2 regions of the Caballeronia sp. LjRoot34 genome follow, and region 2 is predicted to be linked to the other one. Evidence: predicted binding sites of a transcription regulator. Region 2 holds the regulator's gene; the other holds the start of a gene.
The links. Region 2 encodes LexA, which represses DNA repair genes until DNA is damaged. Its sites were predicted from a motif close to ACTGTATNNNNATACAGT; they were not measured.

Region 1: the regulator LexA is predicted to act here: its motif matches at 4,345-4,362, upstream of dinB (DNA polymerase IV).

Annotation. Positions count from the first base shown of each region.
Region 1 is NZ_CAXUSB020000002.1:663,060-672,996, reverse strand. It holds gene ACSQ36_RS22675 (nitrilase-related carbon-nitrogen hydrolase) at 1-935, opposite strand, end outside; gene ACSQ36_RS22670 (LysR family transcriptional regulator) at 1,036-1,917, shown strand; gene ACSQ36_RS22665 (cupin domain-containing protein) at 2,290-2,772, opposite strand; gene ACSQ36_RS22660 (hypothetical protein) at 3,046-3,561, opposite strand; gene ACSQ36_RS22655 (hypothetical protein) at 3,560-3,727, shown strand; gene dinB (DNA polymerase IV) at 4,465-5,613, shown strand; gene ACSQ36_RS22645 (alpha-ketoglutarate-dependent dioxygenase AlkB) at 5,650-6,246, shown strand; gene ACSQ36_RS22640 (VC0807 family protein) at 6,474-7,106, shown strand; gene ACSQ36_RS22635 (methyl-accepting chemotaxis protein) at 7,237-8,985, opposite strand; gene ACSQ36_RS22630 (ArsR/SmtB family transcription factor) at 9,192-9,524, shown strand; gene arsC (arsenate reductase (glutaredoxin)) at 9,546-9,905, shown strand.
Region 2 is NZ_CAXUSB020000001.1:1,589,020-1,598,956, forward strand. It holds gene ACSQ36_RS07040 (NADP(H)-dependent aldo-keto reductase) at 1-13, shown strand, start outside; gene tkt (transketolase) at 297-2,393, shown strand; gene gnd (phosphogluconate dehydrogenase (NAD(+)-dependent, decarboxylating)) at 2,400-3,386, shown strand; gene ACSQ36_RS07055 (ABC transporter permease) at 3,520-4,284, opposite strand; gene nodI (nodulation factor ABC transporter ATP-binding protein NodI) at 4,393-5,358, opposite strand; gene ACSQ36_RS07065 (universal stress protein) at 5,760-6,266, shown strand; gene ACSQ36_RS07070 (DUF2939 domain-containing protein) at 6,407-7,015, opposite strand; gene ACSQ36_RS07075 (hypothetical protein) at 7,148-7,534, opposite strand; gene lexA (transcriptional repressor LexA) at 7,739-8,395, opposite strand; gene ACSQ36_RS07085 (sulfate ABC transporter substrate-binding protein) at 8,691-9,740, shown strand; gene cysT (sulfate ABC transporter permease subunit CysT) at 9,909-9,937, shown strand, end outside.

The DNA.
Region 1 (9,937 bases), on a different contig from region 2:
TGCGCAAACACGTTATCGCGTGGCAGCATCGAACGGACGAGCGGCCCGTCACTGTCAGAGCGACCGGCCGTCAGGCATTGCTGGCCGACGCTCCCAGCTATCAGGTCGGGGTTCACTTCTGCGGAAATCATCGGGCTGGACGACGATCCGTGTTCGGCCAGCACTCGCCCCAAAGGGTCGATGATCATGCCGCCTTGGTTGCTGCCTTTCTCCGATCCATTGCTAAAGACTACGAACATTCCGTTATCTGACGCTCGCGCGATCAACGACCGCCGCAGCCAGCCCGCTGCACCAGCGCTTTCTGCTGCGACCGTGCGATGCGCGACGTGCGGCCGAGTTCGCTGCGCTGAAGAAAGCCGCTGTAACGCGGCCTCTCCATGTCCGTCAGAACCATATGTCCGATGCGGCGCAACGAGCAACGTCGCGCCCATCAGCGCCGTCATGCGAACGTTCTCGACCAGATAATTATCTGCGCCAATCAGAATGCCGATACGGACGCCCCACGTCGTATCGAGGACGGTGTACTGCTCGCCCCGTTCTATACCGGGGTGTTCGACCACGTGCAGTTTTCGATGACAACAACGCACGCCTCCCGGCATACAAATCACAAAGCTGTTGAACAATCTCCCATCCCGCGCACGCTCGATGAATCCCACACCCGCCGCCACGCCGGTGCGCTCCACCGCATTGGCGACTTCATCGATCGAGCGACCGTCGAGCGGCTCGGCGAGCGTTACAAGCTCGCGGCGACGAAGGTTCAGGGTATCGCCGTATCCGGCCAGGTTGGCCTCAGGAAAAACAACCAGCGAGATTCCTTGAAGCGCGGCATCGGCGAGCCATGCTGAAACGTTCGCAACGTTGTGCGATGCATTTCCGCGCAAAGAGATCAGCGGGACCGTCGCAACCTTGAATGGAGGGGGCGAGGATAGAGACATTTGTTTTCCGCCTGACTGAAGAGCTCATGAAGAGTCCATTGGACTGCCCGGCATTCAATAAGTAAAATGAATCATCCGATACATTCAATTACTTCATGGAATGGAACTCAAACTTCTACGCGCCTTCCTGACCGTGACGGAACTCCACCATTTCGGCCGCGCCGCCGAAGCGCTTAATGTCACTCAACCCGCCCTCAGCAAACAGGTAGCGGCTTTGGAATACTCCTTGGGTGCGCGGCTTTTTGAACGCGGCAGGCATGGCGCCGAACTGACTGCATTCGGCGCCGAGTTCTTTGCTGGCGCGCAAACGCTGGTACGCGATGCAGACGAACTCGTCGCACGCGCCCGCGAAGCGAGCAGTGGAAAACGTGGATATCTGCGCGTAGGGCTCGGGCTCACGACCTTGACCCTGGCCCCGCAACTGATCGCGGAATTTCGAAGACTGAATCCGAACGTCGGCGTGTCGCTCAATGATCTTTCTTCAGCCGAGCAAACCCGCCAGCTTCTCGCAGGGAAGCTTGATGTGGGCTTCCTTCGTATGCCGGCCGATAGCGGGTTATCGTGTGTGCCGTTGCTCAGCGAGGCGTTGGCGCTGGCCGTGCCACAGCACGCAAAATGGAAGCGTCTTCCGTCTGATCTGAATGATCTCAACGAACTTGGCTTGATCGCGCTCGCGCGCAGCCGTGGCCCCGGGCTGGCAGCACAAATAGATCATTGGTGTAGTGAGCACGATTTCGTGCCCCGGGTGATTCAGCAGACTGACGATATTCAGTCAGTTCTTGCCGCTGTCGCCGCTGGCGTCGGCGCTGCATTTTTGCCGTCCAGGGCGAAGTATCTTTTGCGGGATGCCAGGGTGTTGGCCTTGCGCGATGCGGCCGCCCGTTGGCAAGTCGGGCTGGCGTGGCAGGCGAGCCGCGATAACGCGATCGTTACGCGTTTCATCGAATTCGTGCGCGCGGCGAAGATACCGGCGGCTTCGTGAAGCATCGGTTGATTGAGGTGGATGCCGGAGCGTTAAGTGCCTCTCAAGGCGACGTATGAACCGCGTTACTTTCCTGCGGAGCGTGCGTTGATCTCTAAGGCTTCGGACCGCCACGCGGCACCGCAAGCGATTACGGTATTGTCGGGAAACGGAGTTCGTTGGACCAGCACGGAATTCGAAGGACCACCGCGTGCCGCAGTCGGCTCCAGGCAACTTGCCGATGAGGCTTAGTTCAGAGAGAGCGAGAGGGGCTTAACGACCCCAAGTGGAATTCCGATATGTCGAAGCATCAATGGCTCTTCGCAAATCGAAGCGGGTGTTCGTCGGGCGAAGTTTGCGCGCTGTCATCGGCCATTGCGGTCATCCACTTACTCAGTCCGGCATCCCGTTATGCTCCCCAAGCGGTCTAGCGGGCCAGTCCACCCAGCGGTCAGGGCGGGTAAGTTCGTGCGCTTCGTTGAGCGGGTAACGAATACGGTTGTCGTCGCGCGGACGTTCGCCGATCACCATCAGCCTGACTTCGTCCTTCGTATTGTTAATGAAGGTATGGCAGATTCCGGTGCCTGCCGGAAACGCGACGCAATCGCCTTCAGCAATGGGATGCAGCACGCCGTCGATCCAGACATCGGGCCTGCCCTCGAGCACGTACACAAACTCTTGCTCGGTACTTTCGGCGTGCGGATATGACGTCCGCCGGCCGGGCAGAAGCCTCACATGATGAATGCCAATACGTGTGATGCCGAGTGCTGCGGAAAGCGGCGCGTCTAGCGCCATTGGCTCGGTATCGCCGCGATACGAATGCACATTCGATTCTTCTAGTTCAGTCCAGTGTTTGATGAAATCCGGTCGGCTCATCGGCTATTCTCCTTTAGGGCGAATACCGATAATAACGGTTTAGGAGCGGACGTCAGCCGTGACTCGTGGTCAATCTCCGCGCATGGCCACTTCGGCGGAACAAGCAACGTTCAAAACCGCGAATTGAACGGCTGCTTCCTGGGCCGGAATCCGACCATGCGTTCGCAAGCAAGGCAGTCCAGGGCAGCTCGGCGGCTCGGCGTCGCAGCATTAGCAGCTGTCCCGCGCCGGATCTCGATACCGAAACATTGAAAAATCTGCTCAAGAAACCATTCAGCCTGCCGTTATTGAGAAGATAGGGCGGTAATGGGGCACTTCCTGGCGATTGGCTGCGAGCCCCAAACCGAAATCTACCGTTTCGAGCCAACCGAGACCTTCCATGCAGATCCTGTCAGCAACCGCTGCTACGGCAACCGAGACCGCCTTGGGTGCCAGCGGGTCGTCCGTTTCGAAGGCCGGCAGCACCGGCGCGTCGTCCGCGACGAGTGGAGCGTCCACCGGCCCGCCCGCCTCGACTGGAGGGGCGACCGGCGGTACGTCGTCGAGCGGAGCGACGGGCGGAGCTTCGTCCGGCTCGACACCCTCCACCTCCACTTCGGGTTCGCGCCCCGCAGGCGGTGGTGGTGGCGGTGGCGGTGGTGCATCAGCCTCTTCCAGCAGTTCCTCGACGACCGAACTCGACGAGATGAATGCACTGGTCGCGTCCCTCGAAGGCCAGCTCGCGCAGGTATCGTCTAGCACCGGCAGCGCGGCGGGTGGCGCTAACAGTAGCCAGATCAACGAGATCATGGCCCAGTTGCAAAGTGCGCAGAGCGCGTTGAGCGCGGCGGCGCAGAGTTCGAATACCAGCGAGGTCAGCCAGATCGCGACTCAGTTGCAGAGCGCGCAAGGTGCCCTAGCCCAGTTGATGTTGGCCAGCGGTCAGACAACGGGCCTGCTTTCGACCAGCGCATAAGCGGCACGTTCTCGTCTCTGACGGGATTTCCTGGAAAGCATGGAGGCATCTCCTGTCAGCAAAACCACGGACGGGGAGCTGGTTGAGCGTCGCGATCATCGTCAGCGACGTCAGACGTACAGACTGAATACGTCCGGCAGTGACGAGTGGAAAATGCTCATCGCCTGAGCTTAAACGGACTGTCATTACAAAGTCCCCAAGGCGGCTCGCGACGGCCACCTCTATCGAGTCTTTCCGCACGTACGCCACAGATGCGCCCGTCACGAATCTGTCCGTCAGCAGGCACTGAAGTCGCACATCGAGCGACGACTTTTATAGTCCATTCGCCCCCCGTTTTTCGAGACCAGGCGCCACGGTGAACCCGTGGATCGTCACCTATGTGTCGAAGGGCCGGTTGTGGCCGCACGCAGCCTTCCACAACCAGCGCAACGCGGGCTGCTCTCACACTCCAGCAAATCCAGCAAATTCGCGTCACACATTCAGCAAGTCCAATTCATTCGGTCCCGCGTCATCTGGCGCGTGACTGAATTTGTTGGCAAGCCTTTGATTTTTAATGCCCCCGTCCCAACTAATTCCTCTTCCCCACGGTATTGCGCCCAGCACTTTTGATGTAAAATACTGTACATCCATACAGTTATTCAGGTCATGTCCGTTCCCAATGGCAATATCGGCACATCCGGTTCTTACGCATCAATCGCGTTGAGCCTCTCGCGTGCTGGAGCGCAGCGGTGACAGCCATGCGGCACATCGCGCACCTCGACATGGACGCCTTTTATGCGTCCGTTGAACTGCTGCGGTATCCCGAATTGCGCGGCCAGCCGGTGGTGATCGGCGGCGGCAGGAACGCCACGCCCGAAACACTGGCTGATGGCACCCGGAGCTTTAAACGGCTGCGTGATTACGCGGGCCGTGGCGTTGTCACCACCTCGACCTATGAAGCACGCGCGCTCGGTGTGTTTTCCGCCATGGGCATGATGAAAGCCGCGCAGCTCGCGCCCGACGCCATCCTGCTGCCCACCGACTTCGATTCATACCGGCATTACTCGCGCCTCTTCAAGGAGGCGGTCGCCGCGTTCACCACGCAGATCGAGAACCGCGGTATCGATGAAATCTACATCGACCTGACTGACCTGCCGGGCGACCCCGCCGAGACCGCCGCACGCATCAAGCAGGCCGTGCGCGATGCAACCGCCCTGTCGTGTTCGATCAGCGTCGCGCCGAACAAGCTGCTGGCGAAGATCGGCTCGGAACTGGATAAACCCGACGGCCTGACCATCCTCACCCCCGCCGACATCCCCTTGCGAATCTGGCCGCTGCCCGTACGCAAGGTGAACGGCATCGGGCCGAAGGCGAATGAAAAACTGGCGGCTATCGGCATTGAGACCGTCGGTGATCTCGCGCGCGCGGACCCCGAGATACTGCAGGCCCGCTTTGGCCGGACTTACTCGGCATGGCTTCTGGAAGTGGCGCAGGGGTTCGACGAGCGGCCCGTTGTGGTCAGCTCCGAGCCGAAATCGATGAGCCGCGAAACCACCTTCGAGCGCGACCTGCATGCGCGCCACGATCGCGCGGAACTCTCGGCGGCGTTTACCGACCTGTGTACGCGCGTGGGCGACGACCTGCGGCGCAAGGGATACGAGGGCCGCACGGTCGGCATCAAGCTGCGTTACAACGACTTCAGCACGGTCACGCGTGACCTGACGGTGCCGTTTCCAACGGCCGATGCAACGGAGATCCGTCGAGCCGCAACGGAGTGCCTGAAACGCGTACCGCTGGACCGGCGGCTGCGTTTGCTCGGGGTACGGGTAACGGCGTTGCTGCCGGTGGGATCGTATGTTGCTGAGCCGCAAGCGGTTCAGGGTGAATTGCCGTTCGCGGCGGATTAATTAGCAAAATCCAGGAAAGCCAGGAAAGGAATCGTCGTGTTTCAAAGCGATCTGTTCAATGCCGTGCCGCTCGACCTTGTAGAAGACGCCGAAAGCGGGATTCGTTACCTGCCCGACGTGGTCCCGCAAGCCACTGCGCACGCGTGGTTTGAGCAGACGCTTGGTCAAGTGACTTGGGGCAATCAGCGCCGCCTGATGTACGAACGCGAGGTCGATGTGCCACGCCTGATGGCGCATTTCTCGCTGGACGCAGCGGATTTGCCGGCGCCTCTGATGGAGGCTGCGGTACAAGTGCGCGCGATTGCCGGCGCGCAATTCAACAGCGTCGGCTTGAATCTGTATCGCGATGGCAACGACAGCGTTGCGCCCCATAACGACAAGACGCAAGGGTTAGTGCAGAAAGAGCCAATAGCAATCCTTTCGCTGGGCGCGACCCGTCGCATGACCATCCGCGCGAAGTCGGGCAAGGGCCGCACGCTCAATGTGGACCTGCATGCGGGCAGTGTGATCGTGATGAGTTATGCATCGCAATTTACGCACAACCACGGCATACCGAAGATGAGCGGTGTTGACGGGCCACGCATCAGCCTCGCGTTTCGATGCTTTGATGCTGCAAAGCTCAAGCAGCGCTAGGACCTCAGCAGTACTCCTTGTTTTAACCTCTAAGAGGGGGCGCCGAGGATTTGCAGGCGTTCTTATCGTTTCATCGATAACCGCCGTCGTGTTTGCGGCTCGTGTCATCCGAACCATGAAACGTGTGAGACACCTGAAACGCACCGTGGTATTTTTGTTTGTCCCGCGCCGGCAACTCGGTACTCGGCAATTCGGCAGCTCTGAACTTCGGCACTCAGGCGATTCGTATGAACAACCGGCCCCGCTATTTAACCGCGATCTGCATCAACGTGCTGTTCCCGTGGCTCGCCTATCACCTTGCGTATCCGCAGTGGGGCCACCTTGGAGCACTGGCCGCCTCCACGCTGCCGCTGATAGCCTGGATGACCTGGGACCTTTTACGCTTCCGCCACTTTGATGCACTAAGCGCAATCGTACTGGCCGGCACGTTATTCTCAATGGCGGTTTCATATTTTATCGACAACCCGCGTACGCGCCTTTTTGAAGCGCCCGTCATCTCCGGTTTGATCGGCATCGTGTTTTTGATTTCACTCGCTTTTCCACGGCCGCTCGTGTTTTATCTCGGGCGGTCCACCGTCGCCCGCGAGCAGGACGGAGGAACTGCTCAGTTCGAGCAGTGGTGGCGCGACAATCCGGGCCTTGTAGCGGTCATTCGAAAGATGACACTTGTGTGGGGACTGGGTCTGACGATCGAGAATGCCGTGCGGCTGTTGCTTAATATCGAATGGGAAGACGCAGCGTGGATTGCCAGCGTTTCTACCTTTCTGCAGTACGCGACATACGGAGGATTGACGTTGTGGACCTTCCTGGAGAGAAGGCGCATCAAGCGAATGAACGCGGCACCCTTGCCCGCGAAGTGAGACTGGCAATATGTTCGCCAGGCGTTCGAGTATGTGACGAATGTAGTCGCAACTTCACGGAAGACAATGCAGCAGAGAGGCGCTGACTTTCACCGCCTCCCTTTGACCGCTAGCCAAGACACACCGCTAGTTAAAACGCCTCCCAATCGGCAGCGCCGGCCAATGCAACGGGCCTCGACTTCTCCTTGATCAGCGCCGGTGTCTTGAGACGTGTAGCCGCTGCAATAGCCGGCCTCGGGTTCGAACTCACAGCAACAGCGCGTTTCTTGGGTACCGCCAACGCGCGATGCGCCGCGCCACGCGCCGGTTTCGCGCTGAGCACGGTCTTGCCGATATCCAGACCGCTGTCGTTCAACTGGAACACCGATACGGCCGCTTTCAACGCGCCCGCCTGATCCTCCAGCGATTGCGCCGCGGCCGCGGCTTCCTCCACCAGAGCTGCATTTTGCTGGGTCACTTCATCCATTTGCGTGACCGCGCGCGCCACTTGTTCAATGCCGCTGCTCTGCTCTTCGGACGCCGCCGCGATCTCGCCCATGATGTCCGTCACACGCTGCACCGCGCCGATGATTTCCGACATCGTGCGGCCGGCATCGCCCACCAGCGTCGTGCCCGTCTGGACGCGCGAGACCGACGTGTTGATCAGCTCCTTGATCTCCTTCGCTGCCGCCGATGACCGTTGCGCAAGGCTGCGAACTTCTGCCGCCACGACCGCGAAACCCCGTCCCTGTTCACCGGCACGCGCCGCTTCCACGGCTGCGTTCAGCGCGAGAATGTTGGTCTGGAACGCAATGCCTTCGATGATCGTGATGATGTCGGCGATCTTCGTCGAACTCTGGTTGATGTCGCCCATGGTGACAACCACTTGCGCCACAACCGTGCTGCCCTTGTTCGCAATGTCCGACGCGTTGGCGGCCAACGAGCTCGCCTGACGCGCGTTTTCCGCATTCTGCTTCACGGTGCCGGTCAACTCGTCCATGCTCGATGCCGTTTCCTGCAACGCCGACGCCTGCTCTTCCGTACGCGATGACAGATCGATATTGCCCGCCGCAATCTGCTTGGTCGCCGATGCAATGGATTCACTGCCCGAGCGCACCGTACGTACCGTGTTGACGAGGCTGGCCTGCATCTTCGCGAGACCTGATAACAGTTGCCCCATCTCGTCGCGCGAAGTGACGATCAACTCGCGGCGCAGGTCCCCTGCGGCGATTGCATCGAATTGCGCAAGCGCTTCGTCGAGCGGACGCCCGATCGAACGACGCAGCGACACCCACGAGAAAATAGCCGCCGCAAGGCCGGCCAGAATGGAAGCGATGCTGACAAGACGGAAGTCGCCGAATGCTTCCTGCGAGTTGTCGTAGTCGGTCCTGGCAGAGTCGAATTGATACTTGCGAAGCGCTTCACCAAACGCGGCCAACTGGTTGAACGCAACCTGCATGGCTTCCGCGGAAGCGACAATCTTGTCTGCGTCGTTCGCCCTGATATTGGCGTAACCGTCGTCCACCAGCTTCTGGAGTTCAAGGCGCTTGGCTTCGAAGTCCTCGGCCAGTTTGTGTTCGCCCGGACCCTGCGGCAATGCGGCGTAGGTCGCCCACTCCTTGTCGGCCCGCGTGCGCATCAACGCCCCACGTCCAATGGCCGTTTCCGCGCCGGGCTTGCCAACGAGCAAGGCCGCACGATCGAAGCTGAGCCGCTCGCGGGCGGTAAACATTTCCGCGTTGCCGGCCGCGACAGCGCTAGGCATCTGGTTCATGAAGAGGCCACGAGTCGTGTCGTTACCGCGGCTCATTCCCCAAAGCCCCAGTCCTCCGATCACGATCAGCAACAGACCCAGAAGCGCCATGGCAATGCCCAGGCGGCCTTTAATCGTCGAAAACATGTTTGTCTCACTTTTTTTATATCTCACATCGATACCAAGCGGTCGCGTGCGTTGATGCCTGCGAACGCCACCGAGGCCGACTGTGTCATCCGGCCCATACCCTTTAACGGCAAACACCGGCGTCACTTGAGCGAATGCGTAAGCTGAATCGGCTTACATTTCAATAAATATTGAAATGAGGAAATGTTTCTTGTACGCTTTACCTCATGAAATCAGAAACCGTAGTCCGTGCCTTGGGCGCGCTCGCGCACGAGTCTCGGCTGGCAATCTTTCGGGCGCTGGTAGTAGCGGGACCCGAGGGTCTGGCGGCCGGTGAGATTGCTCAGCAACTCGGTGTCTCACCATCGGGTCTGTCGTTTCATCTGAAAGACCTCTCACACGCCGGGCTGGTCGATGCGCGTCAGGATGGGCGCTTCATTTTCTACTCAGCGAACTTCGACACCACGAGCGGACTCATCGGCTTCCTTACCAAAAACTGCTGCGAAGGCGGCGCGTGTTCGGCGAGCACGGTGTCGATAAAACAGCAAGCCACTCTTTAACGATTCATGGAGACTCATGGCATGGCCATTACGATTTACCATAATCCCGCTTGCGGTACGTCGCGCACTACCCTGGCGCTGATCCGCAATGCGGGCGTTGAACCGGAAGTGATCGAGTACCTCAAGACGCCGCCCAGTCGCGGCACGCTATCCAGGATGATCGAAGATGCAGGACTAAGCGTCCGGCAAGCGATCAGGGAGAAAGAGAAGCTGTTCGCGGAACTTGGTCTCGCCGATGCAACGCTGACGGACAAACAGTTGCTTGACGCCATGCTGGCGCACCCCGTCCTCATCAATCGCCCGTTCGTGGTCACGCAAGCAGGCACGCGTTTATGCCGGCCGGCCGAACTGCTTTTGGAGATTCTGCCGGAAGCTCGATAAAGGCTGTTCAGCGGGGAAGGCGCATTTTTTGG
Region 2 (9,937 bases):
TCCCGCGCCCTGATCGTTTCGCTGAAAAGTGTCATACGGTATCGTTACGCTGACTGAAAACGACCACGATTTTTTACCCATTGCATTCGTTTTTTGCATGGTTTCAAGCGTAAAGTTGTTGTCTCGGTTGATGTCGTAATCGTCTGTCATAAGCCGCGCCGCGCTTGATTGGCGCGCGCTTCGCTGTTCTTTGGTGACGCGCCAGTTGTCATGGCACTACACTTGCTCGAAGGTCCCGGTTGCCGCTGTGGTGCCTCTCGTGCCTCAGCGCGCCCTACGCAAAGGAGTCGTCGCTCATGCCGCAAACCCCCTCGAAGTCCTCTTCCGATCTCGACACCCTCGCCATCAACACCATCCGTACGCTGTCCATGGACGCCGTGCAAAAAGCCAATTCCGGTCACCCGGGTACGCCGATGGCGCTCGCACCGGTTGGTTTTCATCTGTGGCAAAACCACCTGCGCTATGACCCGGCTGAACCGCTGTGGCCGAATCGCGACCGCTTCGTGCTATCGGTCGGCCATGCGTCGATGCTGCTGTATTCGCTGCTGCACCTGACCGGTGTGAAAGCCGTCGATCATGCCGGTAAGCCAACGGGTGGTCCGGCGGTGTCGCTGGATGACATCAAGCATTTTCGGCAGCTCGACAGCAAGACGCCAGGTCACCCCGAATATCGCATGACAACGGGCGTTGAAACCACGACGGGTCCGCTCGGGCAGGGGCTTGGAAATAGCGTCGGCATGGCGATGGCCGGGCGCTGGTACGAGTCGCACTTCAACAAGCCGGATGCGCAGATTTTTGACTATCACGTGTATGCGCTGTGCGGCGACGGCGACATGATGGAAGGCATCTCGCATGAAGCTGCGTCCATGGCGGGGCATCTGAAGTTGTCGAATCTGACCTGGATCTACGACAGCAACCGCGTGACCATTGAAGGCCACACGGATCTCGCGTACAGCGACGACGTGGAAACGCGCTTCAAGGGCTACCACTGGAACACGCTGCATGTTGACGACGCCAACGACGGCGCGGCGCTCGAAGCTGCACTGAACCAGGCGAAGGCCAATACCAACGGACCTACGCTGATCGTGGTGAAGAGCATTATCGGCTGGGGTGCGCCGCATAAGCAGGACACCTCCGCAGCGCATGGCGAGCCGCTGGGCGTAGACGAAATCAAGCTCGCGAAGAAGTTCTACGGCTGGCCGGAAGACTCGAGTTTTCTCGTGCCGGACGGCGTGTATGAGCACTTCAACGAGGGCATCGGCGCGCGCGGCAAGGCGGCACGCGTTGCGTGGCAAAAGAGTTTCGATGACTACGCGAAGAAGTATCCGGACCTGGCGAAAGAGTTTGCGCAGATCGAAGCGCATGAGTTGCCGGAGGGCTGGGACGCGGCCATTCCCACGTTCGACGCCGATGCGAAGGGCATGGCGTCGCGGGAATCGTCGGGCAAGGTGTTGAACGCCATTGCACAGCATTTCCCCTGGATGATCGGCGGTTCGGCGGATCTGTCGCCATCGACGAAAACCGATATGAAGTTCGAGGGCGCGGGCAGTTTCGAGTTCGACAACTACGCCGGCCGCAACCTCCACTTCGGCATTCGCGAGCACGTAATGGGCGCCATTTGCAACGGCCTCGCGTTGTCGAACTTGCGGCCCTACGGCTCCACGTTCCTGATTTTCAGCGACTACATGAAGCCGCCCATCCGGCTTTCGGCCATCATGGAAGTGCCGGTGATCTACGTCTTCACGCACGATTCAATCGGTGTGGGCGAAGACGGTCCGACACATCAGCCGATCGAACAACTGGCATCGCTGCGCGGTGTGCCGGGTTTAAGCACCTATCGTCCGGGCGATGCGAACGAAGTTTCCGAATCGTGGCGTGCCGCGCTGGCCGAGCCGCAACGTCCGGCGTGCATCGTGGTGTCGCGCCAGCCAATGCCGACTTTCGACCGGACGAAATATGCATCGGCGAAGGGCGTTCACAAGGGCGCGTATGTCCTCGCCGACGCTGAAGGCGGCAAGAAGCCGGAAGTCATCCTGATGGGCACAGGCACCGAAGTGTCGGTATGCGTCGATACCTACGAGAAGCTCAAAAGCGAAGGGATCGCGGCGCGGGTCGTCTCCATGCCGTCATGGGATCTGTTCGAGCGGCAGGACAACGCCTACAAGGATTCCGTGTTCCCGCCGGACGTCGACGCGCGTGTATGCGTGGAGCAGGCAGGCACGCTCGGCTGGGATCGCTATGTCGGCCGTCTTGGTTCGCAGATCGTGATGCATACGTTCGGGGCGTCGGCTCCGCTTTCCGACCTGAAGAAGAAATTCGGCTTCACGCCCGAACACGTCTACGACGAAGCTAAAAAGCAGATCGAACGCGTCAAAACCAGCCATAAGGAGTAAGCCATCATGCAGATCGGAATCGTGGGACTAGGCCGTATGGGCGCGAACATCGCACGCCGCTTGATGCGCGGCGGGCAGACGTGCGTGGTGTACGACCATGCGCCCGAAGCGACGCAGGCGGTCGTAGCCGACGGCGCGACCGGCGCCGCCGACCTGGGCGATCTCGTGAAGAAACTTGCTGCGCCCCGCTCGGTCTGGCTGATGTTGCCGGCGGGCAAGATCACCGAAGACTCGCTGAACGATCTCTACGAAATCCTGGAAGCGGGCGACACGATCATCGACGGCGGCAACAGCTTCTATAAGGACGACATCGTCCACGCCGCGAAGCTGAAAGAGAAGGGCATCCATTTCGTCGATGTAGGCACATCCGGCGGCGTGTGGGGATTGGAGCGTGGGTATTGCATGATGATCGGCGGCGACAAGGACGTGGTACAGCGGCACGATCCGATTCTTTCGGTGCTGGCGCCCGGACGCGGCGATATCCCCGCTACGCCGAACCGCGAAGGTCGCGATGTACGCGTGGAAAATGGCTATATGCACGTGGGGCCGGTGGGGGCGGGTCATTTCGTGAAGATGGTGCATAACGGGATCGAGTACGGCTTGATGCAGGCGTACGCGGAAGGGTTCGACATCCTGAAGCACAAGTCGTCGACGGATCTGCCTGAGGCGCAGCGCTACGATCTGGATATAGCCGACGTCGCCGAGGTGTGGCGGCGCGGCAGCGTGGTGTCGTCGTGGCTGCTCGATCTGACCGCGGGTGCGCTGGCCGGGAACAGCACGCTCGATAAATACTCCGCCGAAGTGGCCGATAGCGGCGAAGGGCGCTGGACTATCGAGGCGGCGCTCGAGGAGGCGGTGCCGGCACAGGTGTTATCGGCGGCGCTGTATGCGCGGTTCGGGTCGCGCGAGGAGAATTCGTTCGCCGACAGGATGCTATCGGCGATGCGGTTCGGGTTTGGCGGCCACAAGGAGTTCAGCCCAGGACTGAAGTGATCTGATTTTTCCGCTGCTTTTTCCGCAGCGGCAAGCGGATTGAAGGACATTTAAAAGCCCGTTTCAACTCACGTTGGAACGGGCTTTTTTTGAGTACAACGGCTTGGAGCGGTCTGTATTTCAATCATTTCACCTAACGCATCATCCGTCGACGGAACAGCACCGCGCAGATAAAAAACGGCACGATCGCATACGCCGCGAGCACCGCCACATGCAGCACCACATGTTCTGCCGGCCGGTCGAGCATCGCGGGCCGGATCAGCGCGACCGCGTGCGACAACGGCAACAACAGCGAGACGTTTTGCGCCACCGCCGGTAACTGCGTGAGCGGGAAAAACACGCCGGAGAGCAGCAACATGGGCGTGAGCGCGAGCGTCTGGTAGAACATGAAAAAGTCGTAACTTGGCGCCACCGCCGTCACGATCATCGCCGTGCTGGAAAATGCCAAACCAGTCAGGACGATCACGGGCAACGCATACAGCATCGTTGGAAAACTCGCGTAACCGAGCACGCCGGCAACCAGCATGATCGCGACCCCCGAGAGCACCGACTTGCTTGCTGCCCACACAATTTCCGCGAGCACGATATCGCCCAGCGTGAGCGGCGTATGCATGATCGCCTCCCACGTGCGCTGCACATGCATGCGCGAGAAGCCGGAGTACATGGCCTCGAAACTCGCCGACATCATCACGCTTGACGCCACCGTACCCGCGGCGAGAAACGCGATGTACGAGACACCGTCCACGTGGCCGACCATCAGGCCGAGCCCGAGGCCCAGGCCGAACAGATAGATCATCGGATCGGCAAGATTGCCAAACATGGACGCAATCGCGAGCTTTTTCCAGACGAGATAATTTCGCCGCCAGACCGACATCCAGTTCGATGCGTTCGCTGGCATCGCACTCAGGAACGGCTCGCCATGAGGCTTGCGTTGCGGCTTGCCCTCCGGGCGGGCTGTATGCGCAGGGGACTCAGCGGCGTTCACATTCGGTTCGCTCGACATGGATCAGTCCACCATCTCACGCCCGGTCAGGCGCAAAAACACATCTTCAAGATTGGCCGGCCGGTGCAGGTAACGCACGCCGGGCCGTCCCTTGACCCGCTGATGCACGGGAGCAGGGTCGTCGACGTAACAAAATAGCGTCTCACCGCTAATTTCCATGCGCCCGACGAACGGCAAAAGCTCGTCGCGAAGAGCTTGCGGATCGGGACCGTAGATCTCGATCACGTCGCAGCCGATGACCCGCTGGATCAGGTCGTCAGGTTTGCCTTCGGCTACCTTGCGGCCTTCTTCGATCACGCACAGTCGGTCGCACAGCCGTTCGGCTTCCTCCATGAAATGCGTGGTAAGCAGGATCGTCTTGCCGCGTGCAAGCAGCGAGCGCAACCGTTCCCAGATCAGGTGCCGCGCTTGCGGATCGAGTCCGGTGGTCGGTTCGTCCATGACTAGCACGTCGGGATCGTTGACCAATGCGCGCGCCAGCGTCAGCCGCCGCTTCATTCCGCCCGATAACTCGCCGACCCGCGCGTTCGCCTTGCTTTCCAGCCGCGCGAATTCGAGCAGCGATGGAACCACGGCTTCAATCTCGCTGCCGCTCATGCCGAAATACCGGCCGAACACGAGCAGGTTTTCGCGGACGGTGAAGTCCGGATCGAGGTTGTCGAATTGCGGTACCACGCCTACACGGCGCCGGGCGTAGCGGGCGCGTGAGGGGATCGGTTCATCGACGAGACGGATCGTGCCCGCATCGGGCGCGGTCAGGCCGAGCAGCATCTTGAGCGTGGTCGTTTTACCCGCGCCGTTGGGTCCAAGCAGGCCGAAACACTCGCCGGGCTGGACGTGGAACGACAGGCCGTTCACGACCGTCTTGTCACCGTAGTGTTTTTCGACGTCGATAAATTCGATCGCCGGATTTGGCTGTGCGGCGGTCGTGCGGATTGCGTCGCTGGGTAACACTGCTGCATCTGACATGCGCAAACTCGGGTGTTGGGTCGGAAGTTCGGTCTCAAGACAAGCTAACTAGTTTAATCGATTGCACCAACGAGGCGCGTCCCACCCTCGCGACCTGCACTGCGGGCGCGCACGCGAGCTGATTTGCGGTCGCCGGACGCTTTCGCGACGCCTTGATTAAGCGCTAGAAAGTCCGCCCATCAAGGGATTGACGTTCCTGGCACGGTGTCCGCTTGGCGTTTCGCGAGCAACCGGGCCGCATTAGCGTTTTCCATCGTTGCCACCGTTTTAGCGACGCACCATGATGAAGGCAACGCGGCCCGGGTTTTGTCGCCCGCCCGGCCCACGGGGCAGAATCTGCAACACTTGACGACCGTTTTTTTGATGCCCTTTGCTGCCGTTGTGCAGCGCGGAGAACCACCATGGCGAGCTATCGAAAAATCCTGTTGTGTTACGACGGCTCTCGCGAAGGGCGTAAGGCATTACGTGACGGCGCGAACCTCGCGCTCGACCTGAAAGCCGAAACGCATGTGCTCGCCGTTGTCGATATGCGCTCCAGCATCGCCCAAAGTGCCGGCCTCCTCACCGATATGGCATGCGGCCGTTTCGAAGACGCTGCCCGGGACATCTTGCGCGAAGGCGTGGATTGGCTGACCGAGCGGGGCGTGCCGGCGCAGGGCCACTTCGCGTTCGGCCATCCTATCGATGAAATTGCCGGACTCGCGCAGAGCCTGCAGGTGGATCTGGTGGTGGTGGGACATCGGTGCCGCACGGGTCTTGCGCGCTGGTGGATGGGCGCGGGTAACACGCCGCTGATGGATCGGGTGTCTTGCAGCATTTTGGTGGCGGTGTCGCCGACGGGTACATCGGCGGAACAGGAAGACGCCGCGCATGCGGCGATGCCCGCGAAAGCCGAGGCCAGTGTTTGATGCTGCGACGGGTTTACTGAGGTTGAAAGCGGCTAAGCTGGTGCCGCTTTCAGCCAGCAAGTCGCCAAGCACAAGCAGCAAGGCCAGCTAGCAAGTAGCAACTAGGCGGACAGTCCCATTGCTGCGGGAACACTGATAGCCTAGCCGTCGTTCAACTCCACTGCGACCAGCTTCCACGAGAACAACCCGTAGCGCCGGAGAATGGCCGAATAGCGTGCGTCGCCGGTTCCATGCTGGTAATTCACCGCGAAAGTATCGAAACTTCGATACCCCGCCGTGGTTTGCGGCGGCGGTTTCGGTGCGGACGGTGAAGCTACGACGGGCGCGGCTCCCGGGGTAGCGACAACAGCGCCGCTCGCCTCGGACGGAACTGGCGGTTTCTCGCCCGGATCGCCCTGTGGCGGTATGCCATTGAGAATAGCCGCCACGCCGTCGGGCGTTGCATACGAATCGACCAGCGGGCCGATTAGCGCCGCGCCAATCATGGCGCCGATCATCGCTAACGGATTGCCGCTCTTCTGTATGTCGATTTTTCGGGTCAACAACTGACCGACCTGGTCCTTCAGGCTTTCACGCAGCAGCGGAAAGTCGACGTACTGATTCACAGTTTGAGCGTCACGGGCGTCGGCGGCGCGTTTCAACCGGTCGAGCGCGATGTACGGCGACGCATAGATCACACCGAGCACTGCCACGACGACAACAACCAACAACGTAATAACAACGGACTTGCTGGTACGGGACAGGGACATACGCTAAGGCGCCTTTGGGCTGATGAGGTGAATGCGGCTCGAATGCAAGTGCAGAGGCCAAAGAAGCCTCAACCCCTGGATGGACCACACCGGCGCCAGAATTATCCCCGCGAATCTTATCGCTTCGAAAAATCAGGCGAGCAATCCGCCTTCAACGCCGGCCCGCTCCTCGTCGATACAACGGTCGATCATGCGCGACACCGCTTCAATATTGCCGACCATGATGACCCGCGATTCACCGCGATACACCCGCACCGGCGCCCGTTGCTCGGCCTGCGTATGCACCGATGCACTCAGCGATACCCGGGCGAACGCCGGCTGCCGCGAGGGCAGGACGGGCAGTTCGTCGAAGAGATCGGGGGTGTCTGCTGGCTTTGGGGTCTTGCAGGAGATCAGCGAGCGCAGATGCCGCAAACGGCCGAACTCGCGGAATTGCCGAAACGACAGGGGTGCACGTGCTGTCGGCGCGAACGATGCAGATAAAAAAGAAGCAGAAAACAACCGGGCGAATCGTTCCATGATGTTTCTCCGATGACCGATGACAATAGGACGCGCACCGGTTCATCACCAATGCGATGTCCGTCACGCTTTATAGGGCCGGAATTCAAGCGCAGTGCGGCTAGGGGCGGGAACACCCGGAATACTCGGAACACCCCGCCGCCGCCCTGCAAATCAGAAATCAACAAACAGACATCAAAGCAGAAGCTGAAAACCTTGCAGAAATCAAAGCTCGCCGGAACGAATCAACCCGACCGCAATACCTTCCAGCGCAAAGTCGTCGCTGCCTGACGCGACGAAGATGTTCTCGTAATCAGGGTTTTCAGCGATCAGTTCAACGCCATCTGGACGACGTTTCCACCGTTTGACCGTGACGTCGTCGCCAAGTCGCGCCACGACGATCTGCCCGTCCTTTGCCTCGTTTTTCTTCTGCACAGCGAGCAGATCACCGTCGAAGATCCCTGCGTCGCGCATGGAAAGACCGCGCACCTTCAACAGATAGTCCGGTTTGCTGGAGAACAGCGCCGGGTCGCAGGCGTAATGCTTGGAGATGTGTTCCTGCGCGAGGATCGGACTGCCGGCCGCCACGCGCCCGACCAGCGGCAAGGACAATTGCATGATGCTGGCATGGGGCAACGTGAACTGATGAGGCCCTTCGTCGAGGCCGCCATTGGTCAGCAAACGAATGCCGCGCGATGAACCCGCCGCCAGTTCGATCACCCCTTTACGCGCCAGCGCCCGAAGATGCTCTTCGGCGGAATTAGCGGAGCTAAAACCAAGTTCGGCTGCGATCTCGGCGCGCGTGGGCGGAAACCCCGTACGTTCGATCGCGCGCTGGATCAGTTCGAAAACCTCTTGCTGCCGCGCAGTCAGTTTGCTCATTTTGGTCACGTGCTTTTGCCCCTTGTATGGCTGGTCGTCCACTGTATGGATGAACAGATGCCTGTAGTTTTATACAGTATTCGGCGCTTTTCAAGCTTTACTTTAAGTTCGACGTCGTCAGAACCACACAGAGCCTATAAACAGGGTGCTCCAACGGCTGTTTGATGGCCGCAACGCCGCTTCCAGCCGTCATTAGCACTTTTTGATCTAAAAGAATGAATAACAATTATTTTTAATAATGAAAGCTCGTCGATAGACTCGGCTGCTCAAACCACATAAGACGGGGAACGGGGTAATGCGGAGTCAGAATTCGAGGTGGGGCGCACGTGCAAGGAAGCTGTTTGCCACGGCGGTGATCGGGGCAGCGTCGGTGACCGGGATGACCGCGGGCATGATCGCGCAAGCGCACGCCGACACGTCGTTCCTGAACGTGTCGTATGACCCGACGCGTGAGTTGTACCAGGAGTTCAATCAGGCTTTCGGCAAGAAATGGAAGGCTGAAACCGGAGAGACCGTCACATTCAAGCAATCGCACGGCGGCTCCGGCGGTCAGGCTCGCTCGGTTCTCGACGGTTTGCAGGCAGATGTGGTGACGCTGGCGCTGGCCTATGACATTGATGCGCTCGCAGCCAAGGGGCTGGTTAGCCAGGACTGGCAGAAGCGCTTGCCGGACAACGCGTCGCCGTATACATCGACGATCGTGTTCCTCGTGCGCAAAGGCAACCCGAAGCAGATCAAGGACTGGCCGGATCTGCTCAAGCCGGACGTCTCTATCGTGACGCCGAATCCGAAGACGTCTGGCGGCGCGCGCTGGAATTACCTCGCGGCGTGGGCTTATGCAGAACATCTGCCAGGCGGCAACGCAACGACTGCCAAGGACTTCGTAACCAAGCTCTATAAGAACGCCGGCGTGCTGGATTCGGGCGCGCGGGGCGCGACCACCAGCTTCGTGCAGCGCGGGCAGGGTGACGTGCTGATCGCGTGGGAAAACGAGGCGTTCCTGTCGCTGAAGGAATTTGGCTCGGACAAATTCGAGATCGTCGTGCCGTCGGTGAGCATCCTGGCTGAGCCGCCGGTGGCCGTCGTCGACAAGGTCGTGGATCGTCATGGCGACCGCAAGCTGGCCGAGGCGTACCTCAAATATTTGTATAGCGAGGAAGGCCAGGAAATCGCGGCACGCAACTTCTATCGGCCGCGCTCCACCGCTGTTCCCGCTGCGCTGACGAAGCAGTTCCCGAAGATCAAGCTCTACACCATCGACGACTCGTTCGGTGGCTGGACCAACGCACAAAAGACGCATTTCGCCGATGGCGGCGTGTTCGATTCGATCTATCAGCCGCAGTAAGCACGGCGGCATGAAGGGCAGCACTGCCGGCGCTTATGCGCTCGCGGTGCTGTAGTCGTAAAAGAAGCCTGAAATAACACGATGGCCGCATAGACGGCCATGAAACCAACCCGAAGCTCGACCCCGAAGCGCCGTCCCCGCGGCGCGGCGGAACTGGATGATTCACGCATGACGACTTTCACTTTCCGCAAGCCCAG